Regions from separate parts of the Paenibacillus sp. FSL L8-0494 genome, predicted to be linked through region 2. Evidence: predicted binding sites of a transcription regulator. Region 2 holds the regulator's gene; the other holds the start of a gene.
The links. The regulator LexA, encoded in region 2, represses DNA repair genes until DNA is damaged. The targets are predictions, from matches to a motif close to CGAACATATGTTCG.

Region 1: NYE35_RS23595 (YolD-like family protein) is a predicted target of LexA. The motif match lies at 5,529-5,542, and genes of this name have one in related genera.

Annotation. Positions count from the first base shown of each region.
Region 1 covers NZ_JBBOPQ010000001.1:5,188,165-5,197,940, forward strand. The annotation lists gene NYE35_RS23555 (DUF6338 family protein) at 1-687, opposite strand, end outside; gene NYE35_RS23560 (DUF2441 domain-containing protein) at 1,025-1,549, shown strand; gene NYE35_RS23565 (hypothetical protein) at 1,618-2,145, opposite strand; gene NYE35_RS23570 (hypothetical protein) at 2,211-3,218, opposite strand; tRNA gene NYE35_RS23575 (tRNA-Leu) at 3,392-3,477, opposite strand; gene NYE35_RS23580 (WGxxGxxG-CTERM domain-containing protein) at 3,637-4,113, opposite strand; gene NYE35_RS23585 (M15 family metallopeptidase) at 4,189-4,875, opposite strand; gene NYE35_RS23590 (hypothetical protein) at 4,993-5,157, shown strand; gene NYE35_RS23595 (YolD-like family protein) at 5,154-5,489, opposite strand; gene NYE35_RS23600 (hypothetical protein) at 5,697-6,257, opposite strand; gene NYE35_RS23605 (PH domain-containing protein) at 6,375-6,863, shown strand; gene NYE35_RS23610 (glycosyl hydrolase) at 6,937-8,412, opposite strand; gene NYE35_RS23615 (cytidine deaminase) at 8,587-9,003, opposite strand; gene NYE35_RS23620 (NucA/NucB deoxyribonuclease domain-containing protein) at 9,110-9,541, shown strand; gene NYE35_RS23625 (hypothetical protein) at 9,623-9,772, opposite strand.
Region 2 covers NZ_JBBOPQ010000001.1:3,931,417-3,941,981, forward strand. The annotation lists gene NYE35_RS17905 (FixH family protein) at 1-391, opposite strand, end outside; gene NYE35_RS17910 (HAD family hydrolase) at 654-1,439, opposite strand; gene NYE35_RS17915 (hypothetical protein) at 1,474-1,995, opposite strand; gene NYE35_RS17920 (DUF896 domain-containing protein) at 2,045-2,254, opposite strand; gene NYE35_RS17925 (LysM peptidoglycan-binding domain-containing protein) at 2,364-2,777, opposite strand; gene lexA (transcriptional repressor LexA) at 3,029-3,655, shown strand; gene NYE35_RS17935 (L,D-transpeptidase) at 3,833-4,171, shown strand; gene NYE35_RS17940 (hypothetical protein) at 4,324-4,704, shown strand; gene NYE35_RS17945 (hypothetical protein) at 4,924-5,502, shown strand; gene NYE35_RS17950 (MBL fold metallo-hydrolase) at 5,552-6,334, opposite strand; gene NYE35_RS17955 (cupin domain-containing protein) at 6,335-6,826, opposite strand; gene NYE35_RS17960 (DUF5316 domain-containing protein) at 6,862-7,065, opposite strand; gene NYE35_RS17965 (hypothetical protein) at 7,491-8,180, opposite strand; gene glnA (type I glutamate--ammonia ligase) at 9,002-10,330, opposite strand; gene NYE35_RS17975 (MerR family transcriptional regulator) at 10,364-10,565, opposite strand, start outside.

The DNA of each region.
Region 1 (9,776 bases), 1.3 Mb from region 2:
AGTGACTTCTGAATCCTTAATTTGAGCATCTTCAATCTGCTTTGAATCAAATATTTTTACATAAGTGCCCGACTTTGTGTCATAAAAAATCTTGTCTACTGAGATATCATGTCTTTTTACAAGATCAGTAAAGAAATCAACATCATCCAGATTCAAATGGCGTTCCGGTTCAAATGTCCGGGACGCTTTGTTTATGCATCCAATAATAGTTATTCCCGCTTTATCAAGTCTTCCAATCTCTACTACTTGAGCATCATTATTCGTAAATACTTCATCCCACACAGAAGGATTTTTAGATAGGCTTGCTGCCCCTCGCCAATTTCTGATTTTATTAATCAATTTTGCTTGGATAGGATGTAGCCACTTTGCCCAAATGACACTAATTACAAAACTCACGATAGCACTTAAAATTAGAAATACAAGCAAGAAGGTCAAACTACTTGATTTATCCTTCAATTGTTGAATTGACCAAATAACCTCAGTGTTGCTAATCACTTTGGAAATAGAGACTATACCATTATATAGCAATAAGGTCGCAAACGATGCTGGCAGCCATAATAGGGCAGAAATTGCGGTGAATTCACCAGGTGAATGTTTCACGACAGGGTTTATTCCAAAAGACTGAAGCCAAAAGTACATAAGAAATCCAGGCAGAATAAAAACAATAGTTCCTAGTAGATTATCCATCTAAATAAACACCTCGCTTTATTATTCGTTGAAAAAAAATCAATACCTTCTCCTAAGCCAGTCTAAATGGAAGTCTCGTTTTTTAAAATGATAATGTCTGCATTCGTTGTGATATCGAATCCAATACATATGCCACCATTTTCGGAATCGCGACACCATTGCAAAACACCTCCTACAACAAGATAAAGGCCCCTCCTTAGGAGAGCCCTTCTTAGTTATATCTTAATGGAGTTTAGTTGCTCTTATACTACGGTATTAGAGCACGGATATTGGGGAATGAGCAGGAAATATAAGTGTATCGGAGAAAAAATAAGTAAGACTCAAAGGAGGAATAGTAGTGATCGCTTATCATATTGATAGATTAAATAAATTGAAACCCGGAATGACAATTAAACTGGAGAATATAAACGTTAACCCTACTGTTTTAAAAGATATTATTGATCAAAGATATCCTGAAGGGCTTTCTGCGCATGGAGAAAAATACTATGCCCAACAAGCAAACAGAGATACATTACAAGATATTCTTACAGAGAACATATATGAGTATGAAAGGAAACTGTACTACCCTCATAAACCGTCACGTTTACAATCATTTTTTGCTTCCGAAACAATGGATGAGGCAATGTTATGGGTCTCTAAAATCGGACTTGTGAATTATACAATATGGGAAGTTGAGTTTGATGATGATCAGTTTGTTAAACTAGATGCGTCATGGCTAGGAGTCGATAAAGATAACTTATCATTTTTAGTGGCTGCGCACTTTGCGGGGAAATATTGGAGGGGTGAAAGTAATTCAATGCCTGAATGGGAGTTGTTAGTAAAAGCTCCTATAAAAATTCTTTCTGCTGTGAAGTCATCATAAACAGATTGATAATATAAAGCCTCTCCTCCAAGGAAAGGCTTTATATTTTCGGGCAGTTAATTAGGCTTTCAGTTTCCTTGAAGTTTTTTTATCTCTGCATTTGCTTGATCAATTAGTTTTTGCTGTTCTGCGATGTATGCCTTACTTTTTTCAATCCGCTGTTCAAGACTAGAAATTACCAAAGCGCTTTCTGGAGTCCCATTGTCAGATGCCTTGGCAGCGACTAGATTCGCTTCCGAAGTAGCCAACTCACCTTTCGATGTTATTTCTATATTGCTTTCAAGAGTTGAAATTTTTGCTTTTAATGTACTGATTTTCACACTTTTCTCTTCAGAAATATTTTCAGAAGATTCCGATGACATAATAATCTTTTTCCCTTCTACCTTGAGATTTACTCCAGAAGCTTCTGCCACAGCGCGAACTGGAGCATATGCTGATCCATTAATAACAACAGCATCAGCGATTTTTGTACCGTCTTTCTCTACAGAGAACAACCCTTGGACTTTTTGGCCGAGTAAGCCACTCGCTGCAAAAGTTGGCACTGCTCCGAATAGCAACGCACCGACGATAACCCCAGATATAAATTTTTTCACCATGATCACTCTCCCTGGTAAATATTTCATATATCTATTATCGCCATAATGAGATAAAAGTTCCAATCTTATTTAGGAATATTAGCTTGAGCAAGTAATGCACCTGTAGCACTCCACAACTTAAGATTGCGAGTTGTAGGATCAAAAGTCATATTTGATGCAGCAGAGTTCAAACTTGCCTTAGTATTAAGAATTGTATCTAGATCTTGTACACTTGATATCTGAAGTCCGTATACATTGGCACTTAAAAAATCAACTGAACCAGCAAAGAATACCCGATCTCCAAATGAAAGAATTTGAAGTGGTCCCTGAGCATATAGAAATGAAAGATATTCTTCAGCATACATTCCTGCTCTCTCTATTCCACTTTGCGACCAAAAACCAATACCTGAATATTTGTGTAAACCATCGTTTGAGATCGTTACACGCTTAACTCCATTGGAGTCATAAGATCTTAATCCTCCTGAACTCATCTCTACTCTTTCTCCGATCGCACTCGTTCTTAGAAGAGCACCTGTAATAATCCCCCCAACGATTTCCCCACCAGCATAAATTGTCCCTTCAAAACTTCCACCTTTAGCATTTATGGTTCCTTGGAATGTTCCATCAGCTGCATAAACACTACCAGAGGAATTAACTACAAATTTGCCATTACCTACATTGATGGATGATCCCACAATAGCCCCACCAGAAAAGTTAGAATTCGCTATTGAGGCATAGTTTGCTGTTAATTTATTAGCTACCAAGTTACCAGCCATATCTACTCGAAAGGGCGCTTCATTGAAGTTTGCGTGTCCTGCTGCTATACCATTAGTATTAATTTGAGTGACGGCATTTCCGCTTCCAATCAACATTGATACAAAGCTACCAAACTGTCCAATCACAGTTTCAGCTAAGACACCGCCTGCCGTTACAGCAGAACGCACAGTCTGCCATCCATCCGTTGAGATGCCCAATCCCGCCGATGTAAGGCGGACTTGACGTAATGGATTTGTTTTTTCTCTTGCTAATATCCCACCATCAACTTCTTTCCAATCCACTACCTTATTCTTTTTAATTTTTGTAACTCTAACCATATTAAAAAACTCCCTCCAGAGCTTGTGATTAGACAAGCACTGAAAAGGAGTGTTATCACCCTGAGTCCTGTGTGTTTGAATGTGATTCCCAGATATACAGAACCTTAGCTTTTGATGGAAGCTTTACTCAAGAAAAACAAAAAAACCTTGATTTCTCAAGGTTTTCACTGTGATGCCGAGGACGGGGGTCGAACCCGTACGGTACTCACGTACCGCAGGATTTTAAGTCCTGTGCGTCTGCCTGTTCCGCCACCCCGGCATATTATGTGTTGAAGCTTCATACGTTGTTCACATATAACGCGACAAGAAATATAATATCATGAATATCGATAACGCGCAATCCTTTTTCGAAAAAAAATTATTTACAATAAAAATAACCCGTTCAGCCTAAACCGACACGGGTTATTATAGACGTGGATTATCTACGCTCGTCACTTCTGCTTCTCATTCCGGCAAGACCCAAAAGTCCAAGCAGACCGAGCCAGCCCCAGTTAGATCCTTTGTTAGTCGCAGCATTCGTTGTTGTACTAGTTGCACGGTATTTGCCGGTCTGTGTAGTGTTGGTTGCCGGGTTAACAGTGCTGTTGGTTCTGTAGGTATTGCGGGTGTCATTGTAGTTATTGGTGTTGTAGTTGTTAGGTCTGTAATTATCATCGATGCGGATCTTATCTTTCATAATGCTCTCATGCTGATTCATTGTTCCCGTGGTGCCATTCATTAGATTGCCTTCCGTATTCATCATCCGAGTGTGTTCCGCAGTGCCATCCATTCCGGTATTCGCGGCTGGGATACCGCCCAATGCTGCTGATCCAACGGCATTTGATGCATAGCTAGCTCCCATTAGACTCATTGACAGTACAGTACCGCATGCAAGGCTTGTTATCAGCTTGTTCACAGTGTTATGCCTCCCTTTAAGGTTAGTTATCACTGATAATTTCCCCTTGGACGGCACTGTCTATGCATGATGATTTTACTCTTTTACTACATTAACTGTCTTGGTCACAGCATCATAAGTAACCTTTGCTCCAAGCGCCTCAGCCAGCGCACGTATGGGCACATAGGTTATTCCGGTATCGAGAACGCCATCGGTAAGCTTGCGGCCGTTTAGGTTAATGGTCACTGTAACGTCTTTGTTCACCTGATCATCCCCTCCGGTAATCTTTTTTAAAGCCTCTTTGGCTTGGTCCGTCGTTGGACGTTTACCTGCCCGAAGTTGATCTATAGTTAAACCGAAAGTCATCTGCAGATGTGAATAGTCTTTAAAAGAAGTCCAGTCCCCGCCCCATTCTAATCCAAGCCGCTTAGCCTCCTGTACAACCTCTTGCCAATCCGCAGTCTTATCTTTATCACCATCACGTTTGATGTCCCAAGAAAGGCTAGTGCCATTCGGCAGCAAAATCGCAAAATCAAACGCAAGGCCATAATTATGATAGCTGGTACCGCCTTTAGCATTGGTAACTATCGGTCCCGGCTTACTTCTACCCTGCGCATACAAAGCATTTTGTTCAGCAATGGTCCGTAGACCCTGAGTAATAACGATAGGGACTCCTCTCGCATGGCTTTGCTGAATCAAAGCATTTGCACCTGCCGCCAAGACAGGGTGAAGCCCGACCAGACGCGCCGCGGATTTTTCCCTCAATTGCTCCAAAGTCAGCATAGAATCACCCCTTTGGTATATTCAATGATGCCCCTGCCCTATTTGCCTGTACCCCTGTCCCCCTTAGGATGATTTCCACAAAAAAGGACAAAATATTTAACGAAAGGTGGGAGACATATGGATATTCATAGCGATAGCTATAAAGTTGCAGCCCTTAGTGAACAGGAAGAAGCACTGGAAATTATTCGGAATGCTGAAGCTTCCATTGCACATCTGACCGGTAACCCTACCGTTACCTTAATCGCTTATGAGAAAAGCGAAGGCAACGGTTCTCAGCATTAAACGATGTAGACCTCGACAATATCATCCACAGCGATCCACTTCCATTCCTCCGCCCACTGCAGCTTAAACTCACGCGAGTGGGTGTGAATGGAAGTCACAAAGCCACTTAACATCGTATTTTCAAAAGGTTCAAACAGAACAACTGTCACTCGTACATGACTCCGCAACGACAAAGCCAGTGTACATTCGATTTCCTCCAGCTTTTGCTCATCCAGAATAGGCTTGATGCGGCGCAGCGTCTCCCGTTCATCTCTTATAATTCTTGTCTTATGCTCCGGCAGCATCATGCGGCTGCTTTCCCACAGCCCGTTTTTTTCCAGCTTTTTGCCCATGGTAACCCCTCCCTTATAATATATCTATTCTTCTGAATACGAACGTATGTTTGTATTATATCCGCATCTTCGCATATTAATCAATAATCAGGAAAAAGATACCTTTTTGAAGGAACGCTTTTTATCCAAAAGATGCATATCAATGTATATCCATGTAAGCGCAGCAAAAAGACGCTGACAGATAAACTGTGCAGCGCCTGATTTGATTTATTCTTGAACAACATCTCCAGATACTGAGGTAGCTTCACCTTCGGAATCTATAAGTCCAGTTGCTTCTCTTGCCTCATTAAGCTTGGAGATACCGAACAACATCGCTATATCAGCCTTTTGATTCAATTCATTAAATTGCTCAGCCGTAACATTTGCGGAATCTGCGCCCTGAGAAGCCTCTTTTTTTAAAGAATAAGCACTTTCAAAGGAAATTTTAGACTCTTCAAGCAACTTACGAATGTCTTCAGGCAAGCTGGAGGAAATTTTTACTTTCTCGGCTTGATTCGATAAATCAGTTGCGGTACTCTGGAATTGCTTAATTTTCTTCTCCAACTGCTTGTCCGTGAGTTCTCCTGCTGAATAACCAGCAATGGCTTCGTTGAACTCCTCTAAAGAAGATTTTCCCGACTCTTCAAGTTTAGACATTTCATTGTAGAAGTTTTGCACAGTCTCCTGCACTTCTTCTTCCGTGGCAGGTGCCGATGAAGTTGAATTATTGCTGCAGGCGCTAAGGATGACAGTCATCATCAGCATTACTATTAGTAAAGCTTTTTTCATTATTTATCCCTCCACTTAACAGGATAATGTCGGTTTGTGTAAAGCGCAAATGAAATATATGTAAAATGACTGTTATGTTATAATTATTTTAATTGTGATCAGAAAAGGAGGGTATTTATGCCTTATTGCACCACCTGCGGAGCGGAATACAAGCAGGGCGCTAAATTTTGTGGAGAATGTGGAACCAGCCTTAACGGTACCGCTCCAGTGACCGCCCATCGACCAGCAGAAGATAATCATGTCAATCAAGAAGTTGTGCTCTGGAAAGGCAAACCTGCCGGCATCTCAGATCGACTTAAAGGAATTATAGCTCTTAACACAACTTCATATACCATTACAAGTCAGCGCATTATGTTAAAGACCGGACTTATCGGTAAAAATGTTGAAGAAATCGAATTGCTGCGCGTACGCGATTTATCCGTGAAACAGTCAATAATGGACCGGATGCTTGGCATCGGGTCATTAACTGTATTTTCTGATGATGCCTCAGCGCCTCAGCTTCTTTTTCGAAAAATCCATGATGCCCAAACCGTCAAAGATGTTCTGCGCAAAGCCGTTCGTGACGAGAAGATCGCCAACAACATTAGCTACCGCGAACAAATTTAAGACGCTCATACGTAAAAAGGCCCCGGAAAACCGGGGCTTTTTGCTTGCGCTTGTACACTTGAAGTACTCTTTTTTAAGGAAGATAAAATGCCCCCGCTGGGATAACCCCCTTGATCTGGCTAGGACTCTCCCACTGCAAAACAACCCGGGCGTCGCCCGCATTCTCATAATACTCCACCTTTATTTCATACGGCTTACCTGCTATCAGACTTATGCTTCCTTTTCGTTCCTGGCCGCTCTGATTTACCCAACTATCAATGACTAGCCCGCCATCAATCCATACCCGTATCCCATCATCAGAGTAGGAATAAATGGTATAAATCTCGCTAAAAGCAGCCGTCAGCTTCCCACTCCACCGCACAGAAAACGCATCTACACGAATGGCAGGATCAGGCGAACCTTGTCTCCATGAAAAGTTAATATTGGCATCCGTACGCAAAAGTGCAGGTGTGCCGCTAAGCGTCATGTTATTGTAGTATTGCCCACAGAGTCCACTCTCCAGCACACTATCCCCGATAGCAGCGAAAGCGGCGGCCTCAGCAGCATACTCCTCTCGTGTGAATACCATTTTGTCGTTCATAAAAGCTTTTATAACAGCATCGGTGTTCTTCTCATAGAGGAGTTTCCCCCAGGTCAGCTGATAAGACCATTTGGGCTGCGTTTTGGACAACAGTTCAGCAGACGGAAGCTCTCCATTCTCACCAATCGCAATCAGCTTGCCACGACCCAGATCCCATAAATTATCATAATGGCTAATCTTGAAATCCGCGTCATAAATGTCGAGCGCCAGCACATCTACCTTATCACTGCCCGGATAGTATTCTGCCGGCTCATCACACCACTGATTTTTTGCATTTGGACTCCAAACCCACAATAAATTATGCAGCTTATGATAATTGGTAAAACGATCGAACATAAGGTTCCACAATGCAGCGTAATTGCTCTTTTGCCCCCACCAAAACCATCCACCATTCATTTCATGATACGGCCGCCAAAGTACAGGAATCCCTGCGTCATTAAGCTTTTTCAGCGACAGGGCTATCTTATCCAGATCAGCTAACAGCGCATTATACTGGGTGGTACCTGAGGTTATATATTTATCAAAATCAGCATTGCTTAGGCTCGTATTTACATTCCCCCAAGTTGGCGCTGTCCCCGGTAATGCAGCGTGATAACACATCGTTACGATCCCGCCGGCTCTAGACCAGCGTATCGCACTGTTGACGACCCAATTCCGCTGATTGTCAATTAGAGCCTGGGACTGATTATTGATTGCGCCCAGCTCGTAGCCATGAAGCGCAGCATATTGCCCACTGGTATTTTTAAGCTTCTCCATAAGCTCGTCTGCACTTTCCAAATAATCATGTTGGCCGCTTATCACACCCTTTCCCTGCAAGTAATAGAGGGTATTCAGCAATAGCTGAGCCGAGGACGACAGTCCCGAATCCGCCGGAGCCATTTGTAATCTGCGAAAAGCCATCTGCCACTGCACATCGCCCACGAACCTTGATGCTGAATCAACCATCTGACGAATAATCCGCTGCTCCATCTATTCTCACCATCCTTTTAAATCTTTTTAAGTTATAGTATGGGGACAATAGTGACATGAACTCAGCGAATGGACATGAAGTTGTAAAATAAGTTGGGACGATATAAGGAACTGCTGAATAATTTCACGGCTCAACAAAAAAAGGAGCTCAGCGGCTCCTCATTACTTTTTTTCTTATCTCGTGTACCTTAAAGGCAATAGCTCAGTGATTTCATATTTAGCTAATCGGTCATCCTCCGATACAATTATCTTGCAGTCTATTCCGTAATCCGCAATTAACTCTCGGCACATGCCGCAGGGAGAGACTACTTTAATCTCTTTTTCCTCGCTGTCTGGATCAGAATGCCTTACCGCAACAATCGTATCAAATTCCTTATAACCTTCGGATATCGCTTTGCCAATCACCATCGCTTCTGCACAGACTGTAATCCTCCCCATGCTGGCTTCCACATGTACCGCTGTAAAAATCTCTCCTGTTTTAGTACGAAGCGCTGCACCCACATGATGACGCCCCCATTCATAACGTCTGGTAATTATATCTTCGGCAGCCGTAATAAGCGTCTGATCCTCAATGGTAATTATGTACTCCATATCCAGTTACGTCCTCCTTTATTTTACCTAATTATATTAAATCGCACTGAATTATGATATAAGATATACTATTTTAAGTGCCAAAAAAGGAGGAGCAGAATTGAAAGTGAAAAAATGGATCTCCAGTCTCATCATTGTTGCATTACTTGCTTTGGCTAGTTACTGGTTTGAACAAAACGGAGAGCCTACAGACCCCTCGTCTCCATCCAATTCGAGTGTTGTTCAGCTAACCTTCCCATCAGACCGCTATCCTGAGACCGCCAAGCATATTCAGGATGCCATTGCGAAAGGTGAATCCGCCACATGTACGATTAACCGAGAGCAGGCTGAAGAGAACCGCAAAGAGTCCTTAAAAGGGATCCCTACTAAAAAGGGATATGACCGGGATGAATGGCCAATGGCTATGTGTGAGGAAGGCGGCGTTGGTGCCGACATTGAATACATAACGCCAAGCGATAACCGCGGGGCAGGAAGCTGGGTTGGCAATCAGCTGGAGGATTATGCAGACGGAACCCGGGTAGAATTTATGTTTAAATAACGATCTGTCTGACCATCCCCAGGCAACAGAATAGCCCCACCTGGCATTCGCCAGACGGGGCTACACTTCACATCAGCTAACTTAGAATAAGCAAGCTTTAGTGATGATAACCAGCAAGATGAAAAGTACCAGGATTGCTCCTGTAGAAGTCCAAGGACTACACACCGGACCTACTGATGCTGGACTTACTACCGGACCTACGTTACAACCACAACCATGTTCCATACCCATTTTC
Region 2 (10,565 bases):
AGTGCTGTGTCCGGGCTGTCACATGTGAAGTGACATTATATTGTCCTTCCTTTTCAAGGGTCCCTTCTGCTTGATAGACTCCTTTACCTATTAGCTTTCCCTTAAGCTCTATTTTCTGTCCCTCATCATTTTTATTCACAATTTCGAACAGAACCTCTTTTGCATCATCTACTGCCTCGTTATCTTGGGTCACCACAGCTTCAAAGGTTACCTTTTGATTTACAACAACTTCTTCAGGACTCCATTGTAGTTCGACTTTGATAGGTTCCATAGACATGTTCATATTCATGTTATGTATTTCTGAATGCTTGGTTCCATTTGAAGAACATCCACCTAGTACTAGAAGTGTTGCACCTAATAATACAGCGACTAATTTCTTCGATCTCATCATTTGGAGCCCTCCCAATCATTATCGAATAATAAAAATCTACCAATTCATGTTATACATCTCCATCTATTATACACATTATTATTGGTTTTTCAGTATTTTGCATCAATTCCGCATTAGACTTGTGACTTAAATCATTTACTTAAAAATCTAATGAAATCCTTATGTTAGTATGTATGTACAGAAAAGCAGCGAGTTTCTTAGGATCTCAGAAACTCGCTGCTTTTATAAAGTCTTTATGTTGGAGCTAATAGCTCTGTATATCTTACAAGGATTGAACTAGTGGAAGAAGTTCCTCAAGGTGATTGATTTCATGATCCGGATGAATATCAAGACTAGGTGCTCTACCTTTTCTATTAATCCAGACCGTGGTCAACCCTGCTGCCAGCCCCCCACGGATATCCGTTGTAAGCTTATCGCCGACCATAACCGCTTGCTCAGGAGTTACATCAAGAAGCTCTAAAGCATGCAGGAAAATTTCCTTATCCGGTTTGCCTTTACCAAAGCTTCCGGAAATCACAATATGATCAAAGAAAGGAATTAACTCTGGCACACCATCTAGTTTTTCTTGTTGCAGTGCAGGACAGCCGTTCGTAAGTAGCAAAAGCTTCACTTGACCCCGTAACTGCTCCAGTACATGCATTGTTTCTTCATAGATGTATGGACGTTTTCTGCGCTCTGCTGCGAATTTAGTTGCCAAGGTCTCAGCTAGTGCTTCGTCTTCCACCCCTAAGGCTGCAAGTCCGCGACGCCAAGACTCTTTACGATATACCGGTGCAAGCTGCTCCAATTGACGGAATTCTGGTTGTTCACCTGCCGTAAAGTTAGCCCAGAGTGCTTCATATGGATTAATTCCGATCATCTTTGTAAATGGGAACGTCTCATAAGATTCATACAAGCTACTTGCTTCCTTACGAACTGCAACTTCTAGTTCTTGTGGATCAATCGTATCCCCGGCGGCTTCACAAGCAGAACGAAATGCTTCTTCGACGCTCCGATCATCCCACAGCAATGTATCATCAAGGTCAAATAGTACAGCAGAAATTGGCATTACAGGTCTCCCTCTCCCTTTAACTGGTCTAGTTCTATTCGTGAACTACTTCAATGTTGTGAGCTTTAGCAAATGCTTCTAATCGTGTACTCATCGCATTAGTATCATAGCGATTCATAAGTCTTGTGAAAATCCATTTCGTACGTTTCCCTTTGTGCTTAATGACTACAGCTCCACGCGAAAGGGTGATTTTCTCAATATCTGCAGCTGGAAGCCCGCGTTCGCGATTGAATTTAATAGTAGACAGTCTTGCTTTTTCCACCTTCAAGTACGGACGACGGAAGAACAATAGCGCTGCCAGCAAATAGTACAGTACTACTCCCAACCAATTAGCCAGCATGCCATTTCCTTTGGCCTGATCAATAGAACCAACTACCCAAAACATAGTGCCAAGTATCACTAACACTACCGGAAATGCAATGTTGCGACCTTTAAAGACTTCGGCATTCTGGGTAGGAGATTTAGAGGCATAAATCGTATCCTTGCCTTGTTTCTTTCTTTGCTTGTTGATTTGCTGTGTGTTGCGTTGAACCATTCTTTCCCAAGAACGGGCCATGTGCGTTCCCCCTAGTCATCCTGAAATATCTATGAAAAGGAACAGCGAGCTAATGTTTAAGCCCCTTGTTACCTTGTTCATGCTCATCGTTATCTACTACTTCAATAGTATTTAATTGTGCTCGGAAGTTATTGCGGATATTCCCCAGGTAAATTTCACGAAGCTTGGCGCGTTCCGCCACTTCCTCTTGATTAAGGCCTACGCTCTTCTGTTTGCGTGCCAATTCGTTAATTCGCGCGACCAACTCATCAATATTCAATACTTTCCCTCCCCCTATAAATTAATTCTAACTCTGCCATGAGAAAAAGAGCTTGTCAAGGTCTACTCCCTGCAAGCTCTAATGGTCATTCTATTATGTTCTCAGAAAATTAATAAATAGGTAAAGTAAGTATGTCTCCAGCGTTAATTTGACTACTCTTAATCCCACTTGAACGTTTAATTCCTTCTATATAAACAACTGTCTTCATATCAGCCGGTTTATTCTTAAGGGCAATACTCCATAGTGTATCTCCACGTTCAACCACAATCCGCTTCTCTTCCTTCATTATAGTCGTCGATCCTGCAAATACATTTCCCACTACTGTTAGGCCAGAAAATACTAGCACGATAATCAATATTAACTTAATAAAGAAGTCCTGACGGAACAACGAAATCATCCCTCCTAGCAAACGTTCCGTTATCTCTTTCACCTTAGCGGAATTACGGGCAACGTCATTATGTCCTAAAGATTCAACCACTGGGGCCTTATCGTAGATGCTGCGGTATGTACTGTATTTTAGCATAATTATCATCCTCCAAACACTTGTTCTTACTTTCGAATTCATAATAACACGAACATGTGTTTTGTTCAATACTATTTCAGAACAATTGTTCTCTTTTTTTCGAGAGACTCAAGTGGTACATTTTATTATCATTTGTCTACCATTTTTTAACTCTAGCAGATTAATATTTATAATAGTTAGAACTTATGTTTGTGCGAACGGTAGTTCTATGTTATAATTTTCCCAAACATTACTATATGGGGTTGATTCCAATGTCAAAGATTTCAAGTCGCCAGCTGGCGATCCTGGAATTTATACGAAGCGAAGTCCGCAGCAAGGGTTATCCACCTTCCGTCCGGGAAATTGGAGAAGCTGTTGGCCTTGCTTCCAGCTCCACAGTTCACGGTCATTTGGACCGGCTTGAGAAGAAGGGACTTATTCGTCGAGATCCAACGAAGCCACGTGCAATAGAATTACTAGGCCAAGAGGATTCAGAGAATGTTCACCAATTCGCCCAGACCATCTCACGGATTCCTGTCGTAGGTAAAGTTACCGCCGGGGTACCTATCACTGCTACAGAGAATATCGAGGACTACTTCCCACTTCCTACTCACTATGTAGGTGACAACAAAGTATTTATGCTGTCAGTTATGGGTGATAGTATGGTGGATGCTGGCATTATGAATGGTGATTATGTAATTGTTCGCCAACAACAAACAGCGGACAACGGAGATATCGTTGTAGCCATGACTGAAGAAGATGAAGCAACCGTTAAGACCTTTTACAAGGAACGTGATCATATACGGCTTCAGCCGGAGAATCCAGCTTATGAGCCTCTTCGCCTTAATCGCGTAACTATTCTCGGAAGAGTCATCGGATTGTTTCGAGATATCCACTAAGTATGCACTCCTACCATAAAAGGCTGTTCCGCAAATGCGGAACAGCCTTTTTTCTGTGTATTTTGCTTTCTCAACCACTAACGAACATTTGTTCTCGTTCGCTAAAATGGGCATTTTCTATGAATAACCGTTTAGGCGTTCTGCTCATATCCTAATTAGAAAGGAGTGTTGTGCATAATGCCAAATTACCGAATTATTGTAGATCTGACCCAACGAATGTTATATCTTCTGGACAATGATATTGTGATTAGAGGTTTCCCTGTCGGCATTGGTAAGATGTTAACCCAATCCCCAGTGGGAGAATTCACGATTATTAACAAACAACCCAATCCAGGCGGTCCCTTTGGTGCCTTTTGGATGGGACTGTCTAAACCACACTACGGGATTCATGGAACGAATGATCCTTCCTCCATTGGGAAAGAGGTATCCCACGGCTGTATCCGGATGTACAACGAGGATGTGTTAACACTCGCAGCTATCGTCCCTATAGGAACACGAGTAACGATAAGGAATTGAATTCGCTGAGGACGTCACAGCCCCCAAATCACCATATACAGAATGGGGGTCATTACATAAGTAAGTATTTTTTCATTAGCATACTAGGAGTTTGGTGATTATATGTCGAATATTGTTAACAGGATTGCAAATTGAAAAGGATGTGTTTAGTTTTGAATAACTCAAAAATTAGAACCCTCGTCGATTTTAAAGTCGATGCACTGGGTAAGCTGTCCGGTTTACTTTTAAATGATGAACAAGCTAGTGGAAAAAAAGTGAATTTGCTCACCTCTTTTGGCAGCATTCAGGGAATCGTCTCTCCAGCCGTCTCCAACAAAGAGGATGTATTTGATTTAAAATCTTTGATGGATGATGTAATAGTAGACGAATACATATCTTATTTGGGAGCAGAACACCCTGATAAAAATTTCAGCTATAACTTTGTTGTCCTCAATGACGTTACTGTAAGACCTTATGCTAGTTATGGGACTCCGATCGAATACAAACAGCTGATTGTTTATACCGATCATATCACTGCCTTCAATTTTCTATAGGTTACATACTTACCTTAAAAAGCACCCTTGCAGCAACCCCCAATTTTGCGCCATTTGCAGAATCGGCAGGTTTCTCCGGGTGCTTTTTTTGGGCTAATTCCGAAGCCGATCCTATAATTCCACGAATTTCCCTTTTAAAAGATACTAGTGGGGATCATTCAGGCATATCTTTCAATAAGCAACAATTTGAGTCTAATGAGATAACTGGGAGGTGATTATATGCTGATTATCTTAGTGTACTTATTTGCTATTTTAGGAGTTGTTTTAATTCTAAGTGCCGCCATTATAAAATTGAAAACGCTATCCACTTCATCTGATATTTCTATGCTAGTTAATGCGGCTGCATCCTTTAACATCATTTTCACCAAAACATTCATTCCCCCCAATCAATCTCACTTGATCGCACTTAACGAACCTAATAAAAAATTAGCAATAGGCACCAGAAATCCGAAGAACAACAAAAAAGCAGTAGCAAAGCTATACTCTTTCGATAATGTAATGGGATCCGAGATTGTGGTTAACGCACTTACCCTTTCAAAAGTCTCCAAAAGACAACAAAACAGCAAAACAACTGCAACTAGTGCAGATATTAACGTCCTTAAGGAAGCTGATGAAGAAGCTAATGTGATAGAAGAACTCACGCTTAAAATATATATGAACAGCAAAGAAACGCCTGTGTATTGTATTTCCTTCTTGCCGGGTTTATTGCCTATTCAACAATCCGACAACCAGTACAAGGAAGCTTACTCCCAAGTACAACAATTGCATGCACTCTTCAGGTCAATCGTATCTGAATAATTAAGTTGTTATCGCCATACCTCTCATTTGATTTCGAAATAGAAAGAACCTAAAATTGCACACTAAACCCATCAAACTGGTGAATACCCGTACCATGTGCCACTACTTTTTGCTCACGTAACTCACGAACTGCCTTTTTGACCTCTTGTAAAATAGATGGATCTAAACCCAGCGTATTATGAGAGCCATATACTTGGGTAACCCCTGGAATTTCTGTAATCTTCTCTAAGGATGCCACTAAATCAACCGGACTAGTCGAAGGGTAAAAAGCATAGATTGGAGTAACGTCATACAATAAATCACCTGTAAACAGATATCCGTTGGCATGATCAAATAGGCTGATATGACCTGGCGAATGACCTGGTGTGTGGTAAATTTCTATTTCGCGCCCACCTATGTCGAGCACATCCCCCTCTTGTAAAAGAGCCGTTGGTTTCCCTTGAAAAGGTATGTAGGTGTTAGGATCAAAGGTTTCAGGAACAGGAAGGGTGATGTCTCGACTCATATCCTTTCGAATCTGGGCAAGGGACAAGCCATTTATTCCGTTAATCAGCCAATCCTCATCCTCTTTATGAACATAGATTGTCTCGAATTGTCCGTGACTGCCAATATGATCTGCATGCACATGTGTAGTTATGACAGCGATAGGTAAATCCGTTAACTGATCCGTTATTCTTTTTATATTATCAATACCTAATCCCGTATCAATTAACGCGGCTTGTTTTTGCCCCAAGAGTAAAAAAGAATGCACCTTTTCCCAATGTCCATATTCACTGATTGCATAGGTGGTCGGATCAATTTCCGTTACTGTAAACCAACGATCTTTAATCAATTACGCTCCCCCATTCCATTTTTCCCTTACATGCTCTTCACCCTTATAATAATCCGCCTGTTCATCCGCTTGATAGATTTCTTGATAAGGCAAAATGTTGATTTTTCCAGAGTCTGGATATTCGCAAACATCTATTCCCTGATTCGTTCGGAGATCCAGATACCTGCATGGTGCATCCGTATGATTATAAAGCTGGTGCGCCCCTTCCGATCCCATTTCAAAAAATATTACATCCCCTTCCGTAACCTCCGTAAAACCCTCGGGTGTTCTTAACATCGCTTTTCCCGCTAAAATCACAAATATCTCTTCAGCATTTCTATGAAAATGATAAGGATAAGAATATTTATCAGGATCTAAAGATCTGATATCAAAAACTAAATGCTTGGAGCCCACCATTTCAGCTAATCTTTCACTCGTATGCCAAGCAAACTCTGGGATCGGGGACTGTTTTTGAGTAAATGAGACCGTATTTTCATTAAAAATCTTCACCATCTGCAACATTCCTCCTCCTTATATTTTGCGTTCAATTACAACAAATAAAGAATCCCAGCTATAGCTAATGAAATAAGACCACCTAAAGCAGACCCATTCGCTACTTTGTTTTTAGCTTTACGGTCTTGCTTAGATTCCGAATAAAAGTTACCTCTTTGTTGTGTACCTGTCGTGAAGGCTCCAACACATATACCTGAAATTATAAAAAAGCCCAAGCCTATGTAAATAAAAATTTGCATGAACTTACTCCTTTGCAGGTAAGAATTAGTTATCTATATATAAGATATTTTAACATTAAATCCCTTTACTACACGCCATGACTTTCGGACCCATATGACGCTATTTGCTTATTTTCAGGCTTTGGAGCATGGTTTCGGACTCCAGTGACGTTATTCCTAAGAATGAGGCTCATATTGAGTGTTTTTAATGCCAATAGCGACTATGGGGTCCTTTAGTATCCAAAATGTGGGATAAAGCTTCATATAAGGTCTGCTGGGTCCTATACCGGGCTCATACGCGAAATTTGCAACCTCAGCAAATGGAAATTGGCGTTCAAATGAAGTAAGGTACCAAAAAGAAGAAGAAGTGTGCCAACAACCATTTTTTGATTATGGTTATGGCACACTTCTTCTACTCCATACACCCCCTTCGGTTCTGTTTACACTTAATTCATTTCAAGTTCAAGTGTTGCCAGTGAAACCATCACCCAAGGTGCAAACTTATTCGACGAATCACCCTTAGGATTGTGTATCCGAAAAAGAAAAGCTTCCCCCGCCTGATTTTTCCAGACCATATAATCTTCTATCCCCTTATCACTGGTAGCCTGCAGATATAATTCTGCAAAACCTAGAGGATGTTCAATTAGTTCCCCGCTATGGTCGTTTGCTTTACCAATTGCAGAAAGCTCGGTTTGTCCCTGTTGCTTCAAAGCTGTGAGATCGTAACCGGCAGGCAAGTGTTCAATTTCGGCATAATAGGTTGGATCCTCAGTTAATGATAAACGACCAGACTGTGAGTCTAGTGTGAAACCCTGAAAAACATACAGGGAATATCCATCACCTTGCCCAAGTGTACCTTCTTGCCCTGAGACCCCTCCCTCCTGTTCACCAAATGCTTTGGTCTTTGGTCGATCGGATGCTAGAGGATCAGTGGCCTCCGGACTGGCGGACTCCTGCGCCTCCATAGAAGGAGTAGCAGAAGGTTCGGGAGTGGTTGTAGCTTCGACAACTGGCGTAGGCGCTGCACTTGACGCTGTAGGCTCTGCCTCGTTTGTTGTTTTATTGTTACTACATGCACCGAGAATTGAGGCAAACAGAAGAATACTAGTAGCTGTAGTTAATAATATTTTTTTCATTACGCACCTCCTTATTACTATAATAGTTATTACCCACATGACTAACGTATCCTCTTATTCTTCAAATCTTTTCTTCATTTTTATTGCTACGGATTGAAAAATTTCATTCAATCGACTCACTCTTATTGACAGCTATGGAGTTGTGCTCGAAATTCAAATTGTTCCCGGACGATTCGGGCACCTGCTATCTTAATAGGCAGACGACACATCAATTAAGTAAAAGACAAATTCCACGAAACACTTTACTTATAACATTTTCAGAAAAAAATAAAATAGCGACTCACAGCAAACGCGGGGTGGTTCTGTAAATCGCCATCCTTAATGATCTGTAACTCAGATTTGTGTCAACACTCTTTGATAAATCCTTTAAAAGTCAAAGCAATGCGAGAATATAAGCAATGTCTGTCATGACTATGTACACTCGTCTGAAGAGTTATTTTTTTGATTTATAACTTCTTACTAATAAACTTATACCTTTAAAAATCAAAACCACTAATATCCCGAAAATTATCAAAGTTAATATTAAGTTTGACCAAACTATATCCAAATTCACTCCTCCGTCTCTGCATTTAATTCTTCTATATCCCATGATATCCCATTATTTATGATAAATGAACAGCTTCTTACACGTTAAAATTGTTAATCAACAATATGCCAATTTTGATATTCACCTGTAAAACATCCTCGAATAACCTTAACCTCAGCTATTTGTGGGCATTTCGCGGGCATTTTTCGTAGACATATCATTGATGGTTACAAAACCACTATTTTGCCCAAACAAAAAAACCCTCAACACCAAAGGTGTCAAGGGTTTAAAGGTTCTAGTACAAAGTCATGTATTGGTTTCTTTCCCACTCGTGAACCTGAGTACGATAGATATCCCATTCGATTTCTTTCAGCTCGTAGAAGTGAGCCAGCGCATGTTCGCCGAGAGCTTCGGTAATTACATGGCTGCGGATCATTTCGCTTAGCGCTTCTTTCAAATCGGATGGCAAGCTCGGGATGCCTTCTTCAATACGCTCTTCCTCAGACATCACATAGATGTTACGGTCAATTGGGGCTGGAAGATCAAGCTTACGCTTAATTCCGTCTAGCCCTGCTTTCAACATAACAGCAAGTGCGAGGTATGGGTTAGCTGCCGGGTCCGGATTACGAACTTCAACACGTGTGCTAAGCCCTCTCGAAGCCGGGATACGAATCATCGGGCTACGGTTACTTGCAGACCAAGCTACGTAACAAGGTGCTTCATAACCAGGAACAAGACGTTTGTAAGAGTTCACTGTTGGGTTAGTAATCGCTGCAAAAGCACGAGCGTGCTTCAAAATACCAGCCATATAGTAACGTGCAGTTTTGCTCAGACCTAGCTTGTCACTTTCATCGTAGAACATGTTTTCTTTGCCATTAAACAAGGATTGGTGAGCGTGCATACCCGATCCGTTAATACCAAACAAAGGTTTAGGCATAAAAGTTGCATGCAAGCCGTGTTGACGGGCAACCGTCTTCACAACGAGCTTAAAGGTTTGAATTTGGTCAGCAGAAGTGATCGCGTCAGCATATTTGAAATCAATTTCATGCTGGCCGGAAGCCACTTCATGGTGGGATGCTTCGATTTCAAAGCCCATTTCTTCAAGGGTCAATACGATTTCACGACGGCAGTTTTCTCCTAAGTCCGTAGGAGCTAAGTCGAAATAACCACCTTGGTCGTTCAATTCTGTAGTTGGGTTACCTCTTTCGTCTGTTTTGAACAAGAAGAATTCAGGTTCAGGTCCAACATTCATCGCTGTAAAGCCCATTTCTTCGGCTTCCTTCAGACAACGCTTCAGGATACCACGTGGGTCTCCAGCAAATGGAGTACCATCAGGCATATACACGTCACAAATCAGACGTGCAACCCGGCTATCAGTCACCCAAGGGAAGATTACCCAAGTATCAAGGTCTGGGAAGAGATACATATCGGATTCTTCAATCCGTACATAACCTTCAATGGAGGAACCATCAAACATCATTTTGTTGTCGAGTGCTTTTTCCAATTGGCTAACCGGAATCTCTACATTCTTGATAGTACCTAACAGATCTGTAAATTGCAGACGAATGAAACGAACATTCTCTTCCTTGGCAATGCGTAAAATATCCTCTTTAGAAAAGCTCACGTGATCCTCTCCCTTTCAAAACTCTGTATATTATTATTTATTAAAAAACCGGGATAACTCACCTTGAATAAGCGATACCTGTCCCGGTCTTTTACCGGAAACTAGTTCTTGCTTCAGCAAACGGTGAAGCTGCGAATCTGATAGCTCTCTACGTCTAACCTCTGTGTCAGGGGTAATCACAGTAGCTTCTTCGGATTCCTTAGAGACTGGGTTCATTACTTGCTTGATGCCAGCA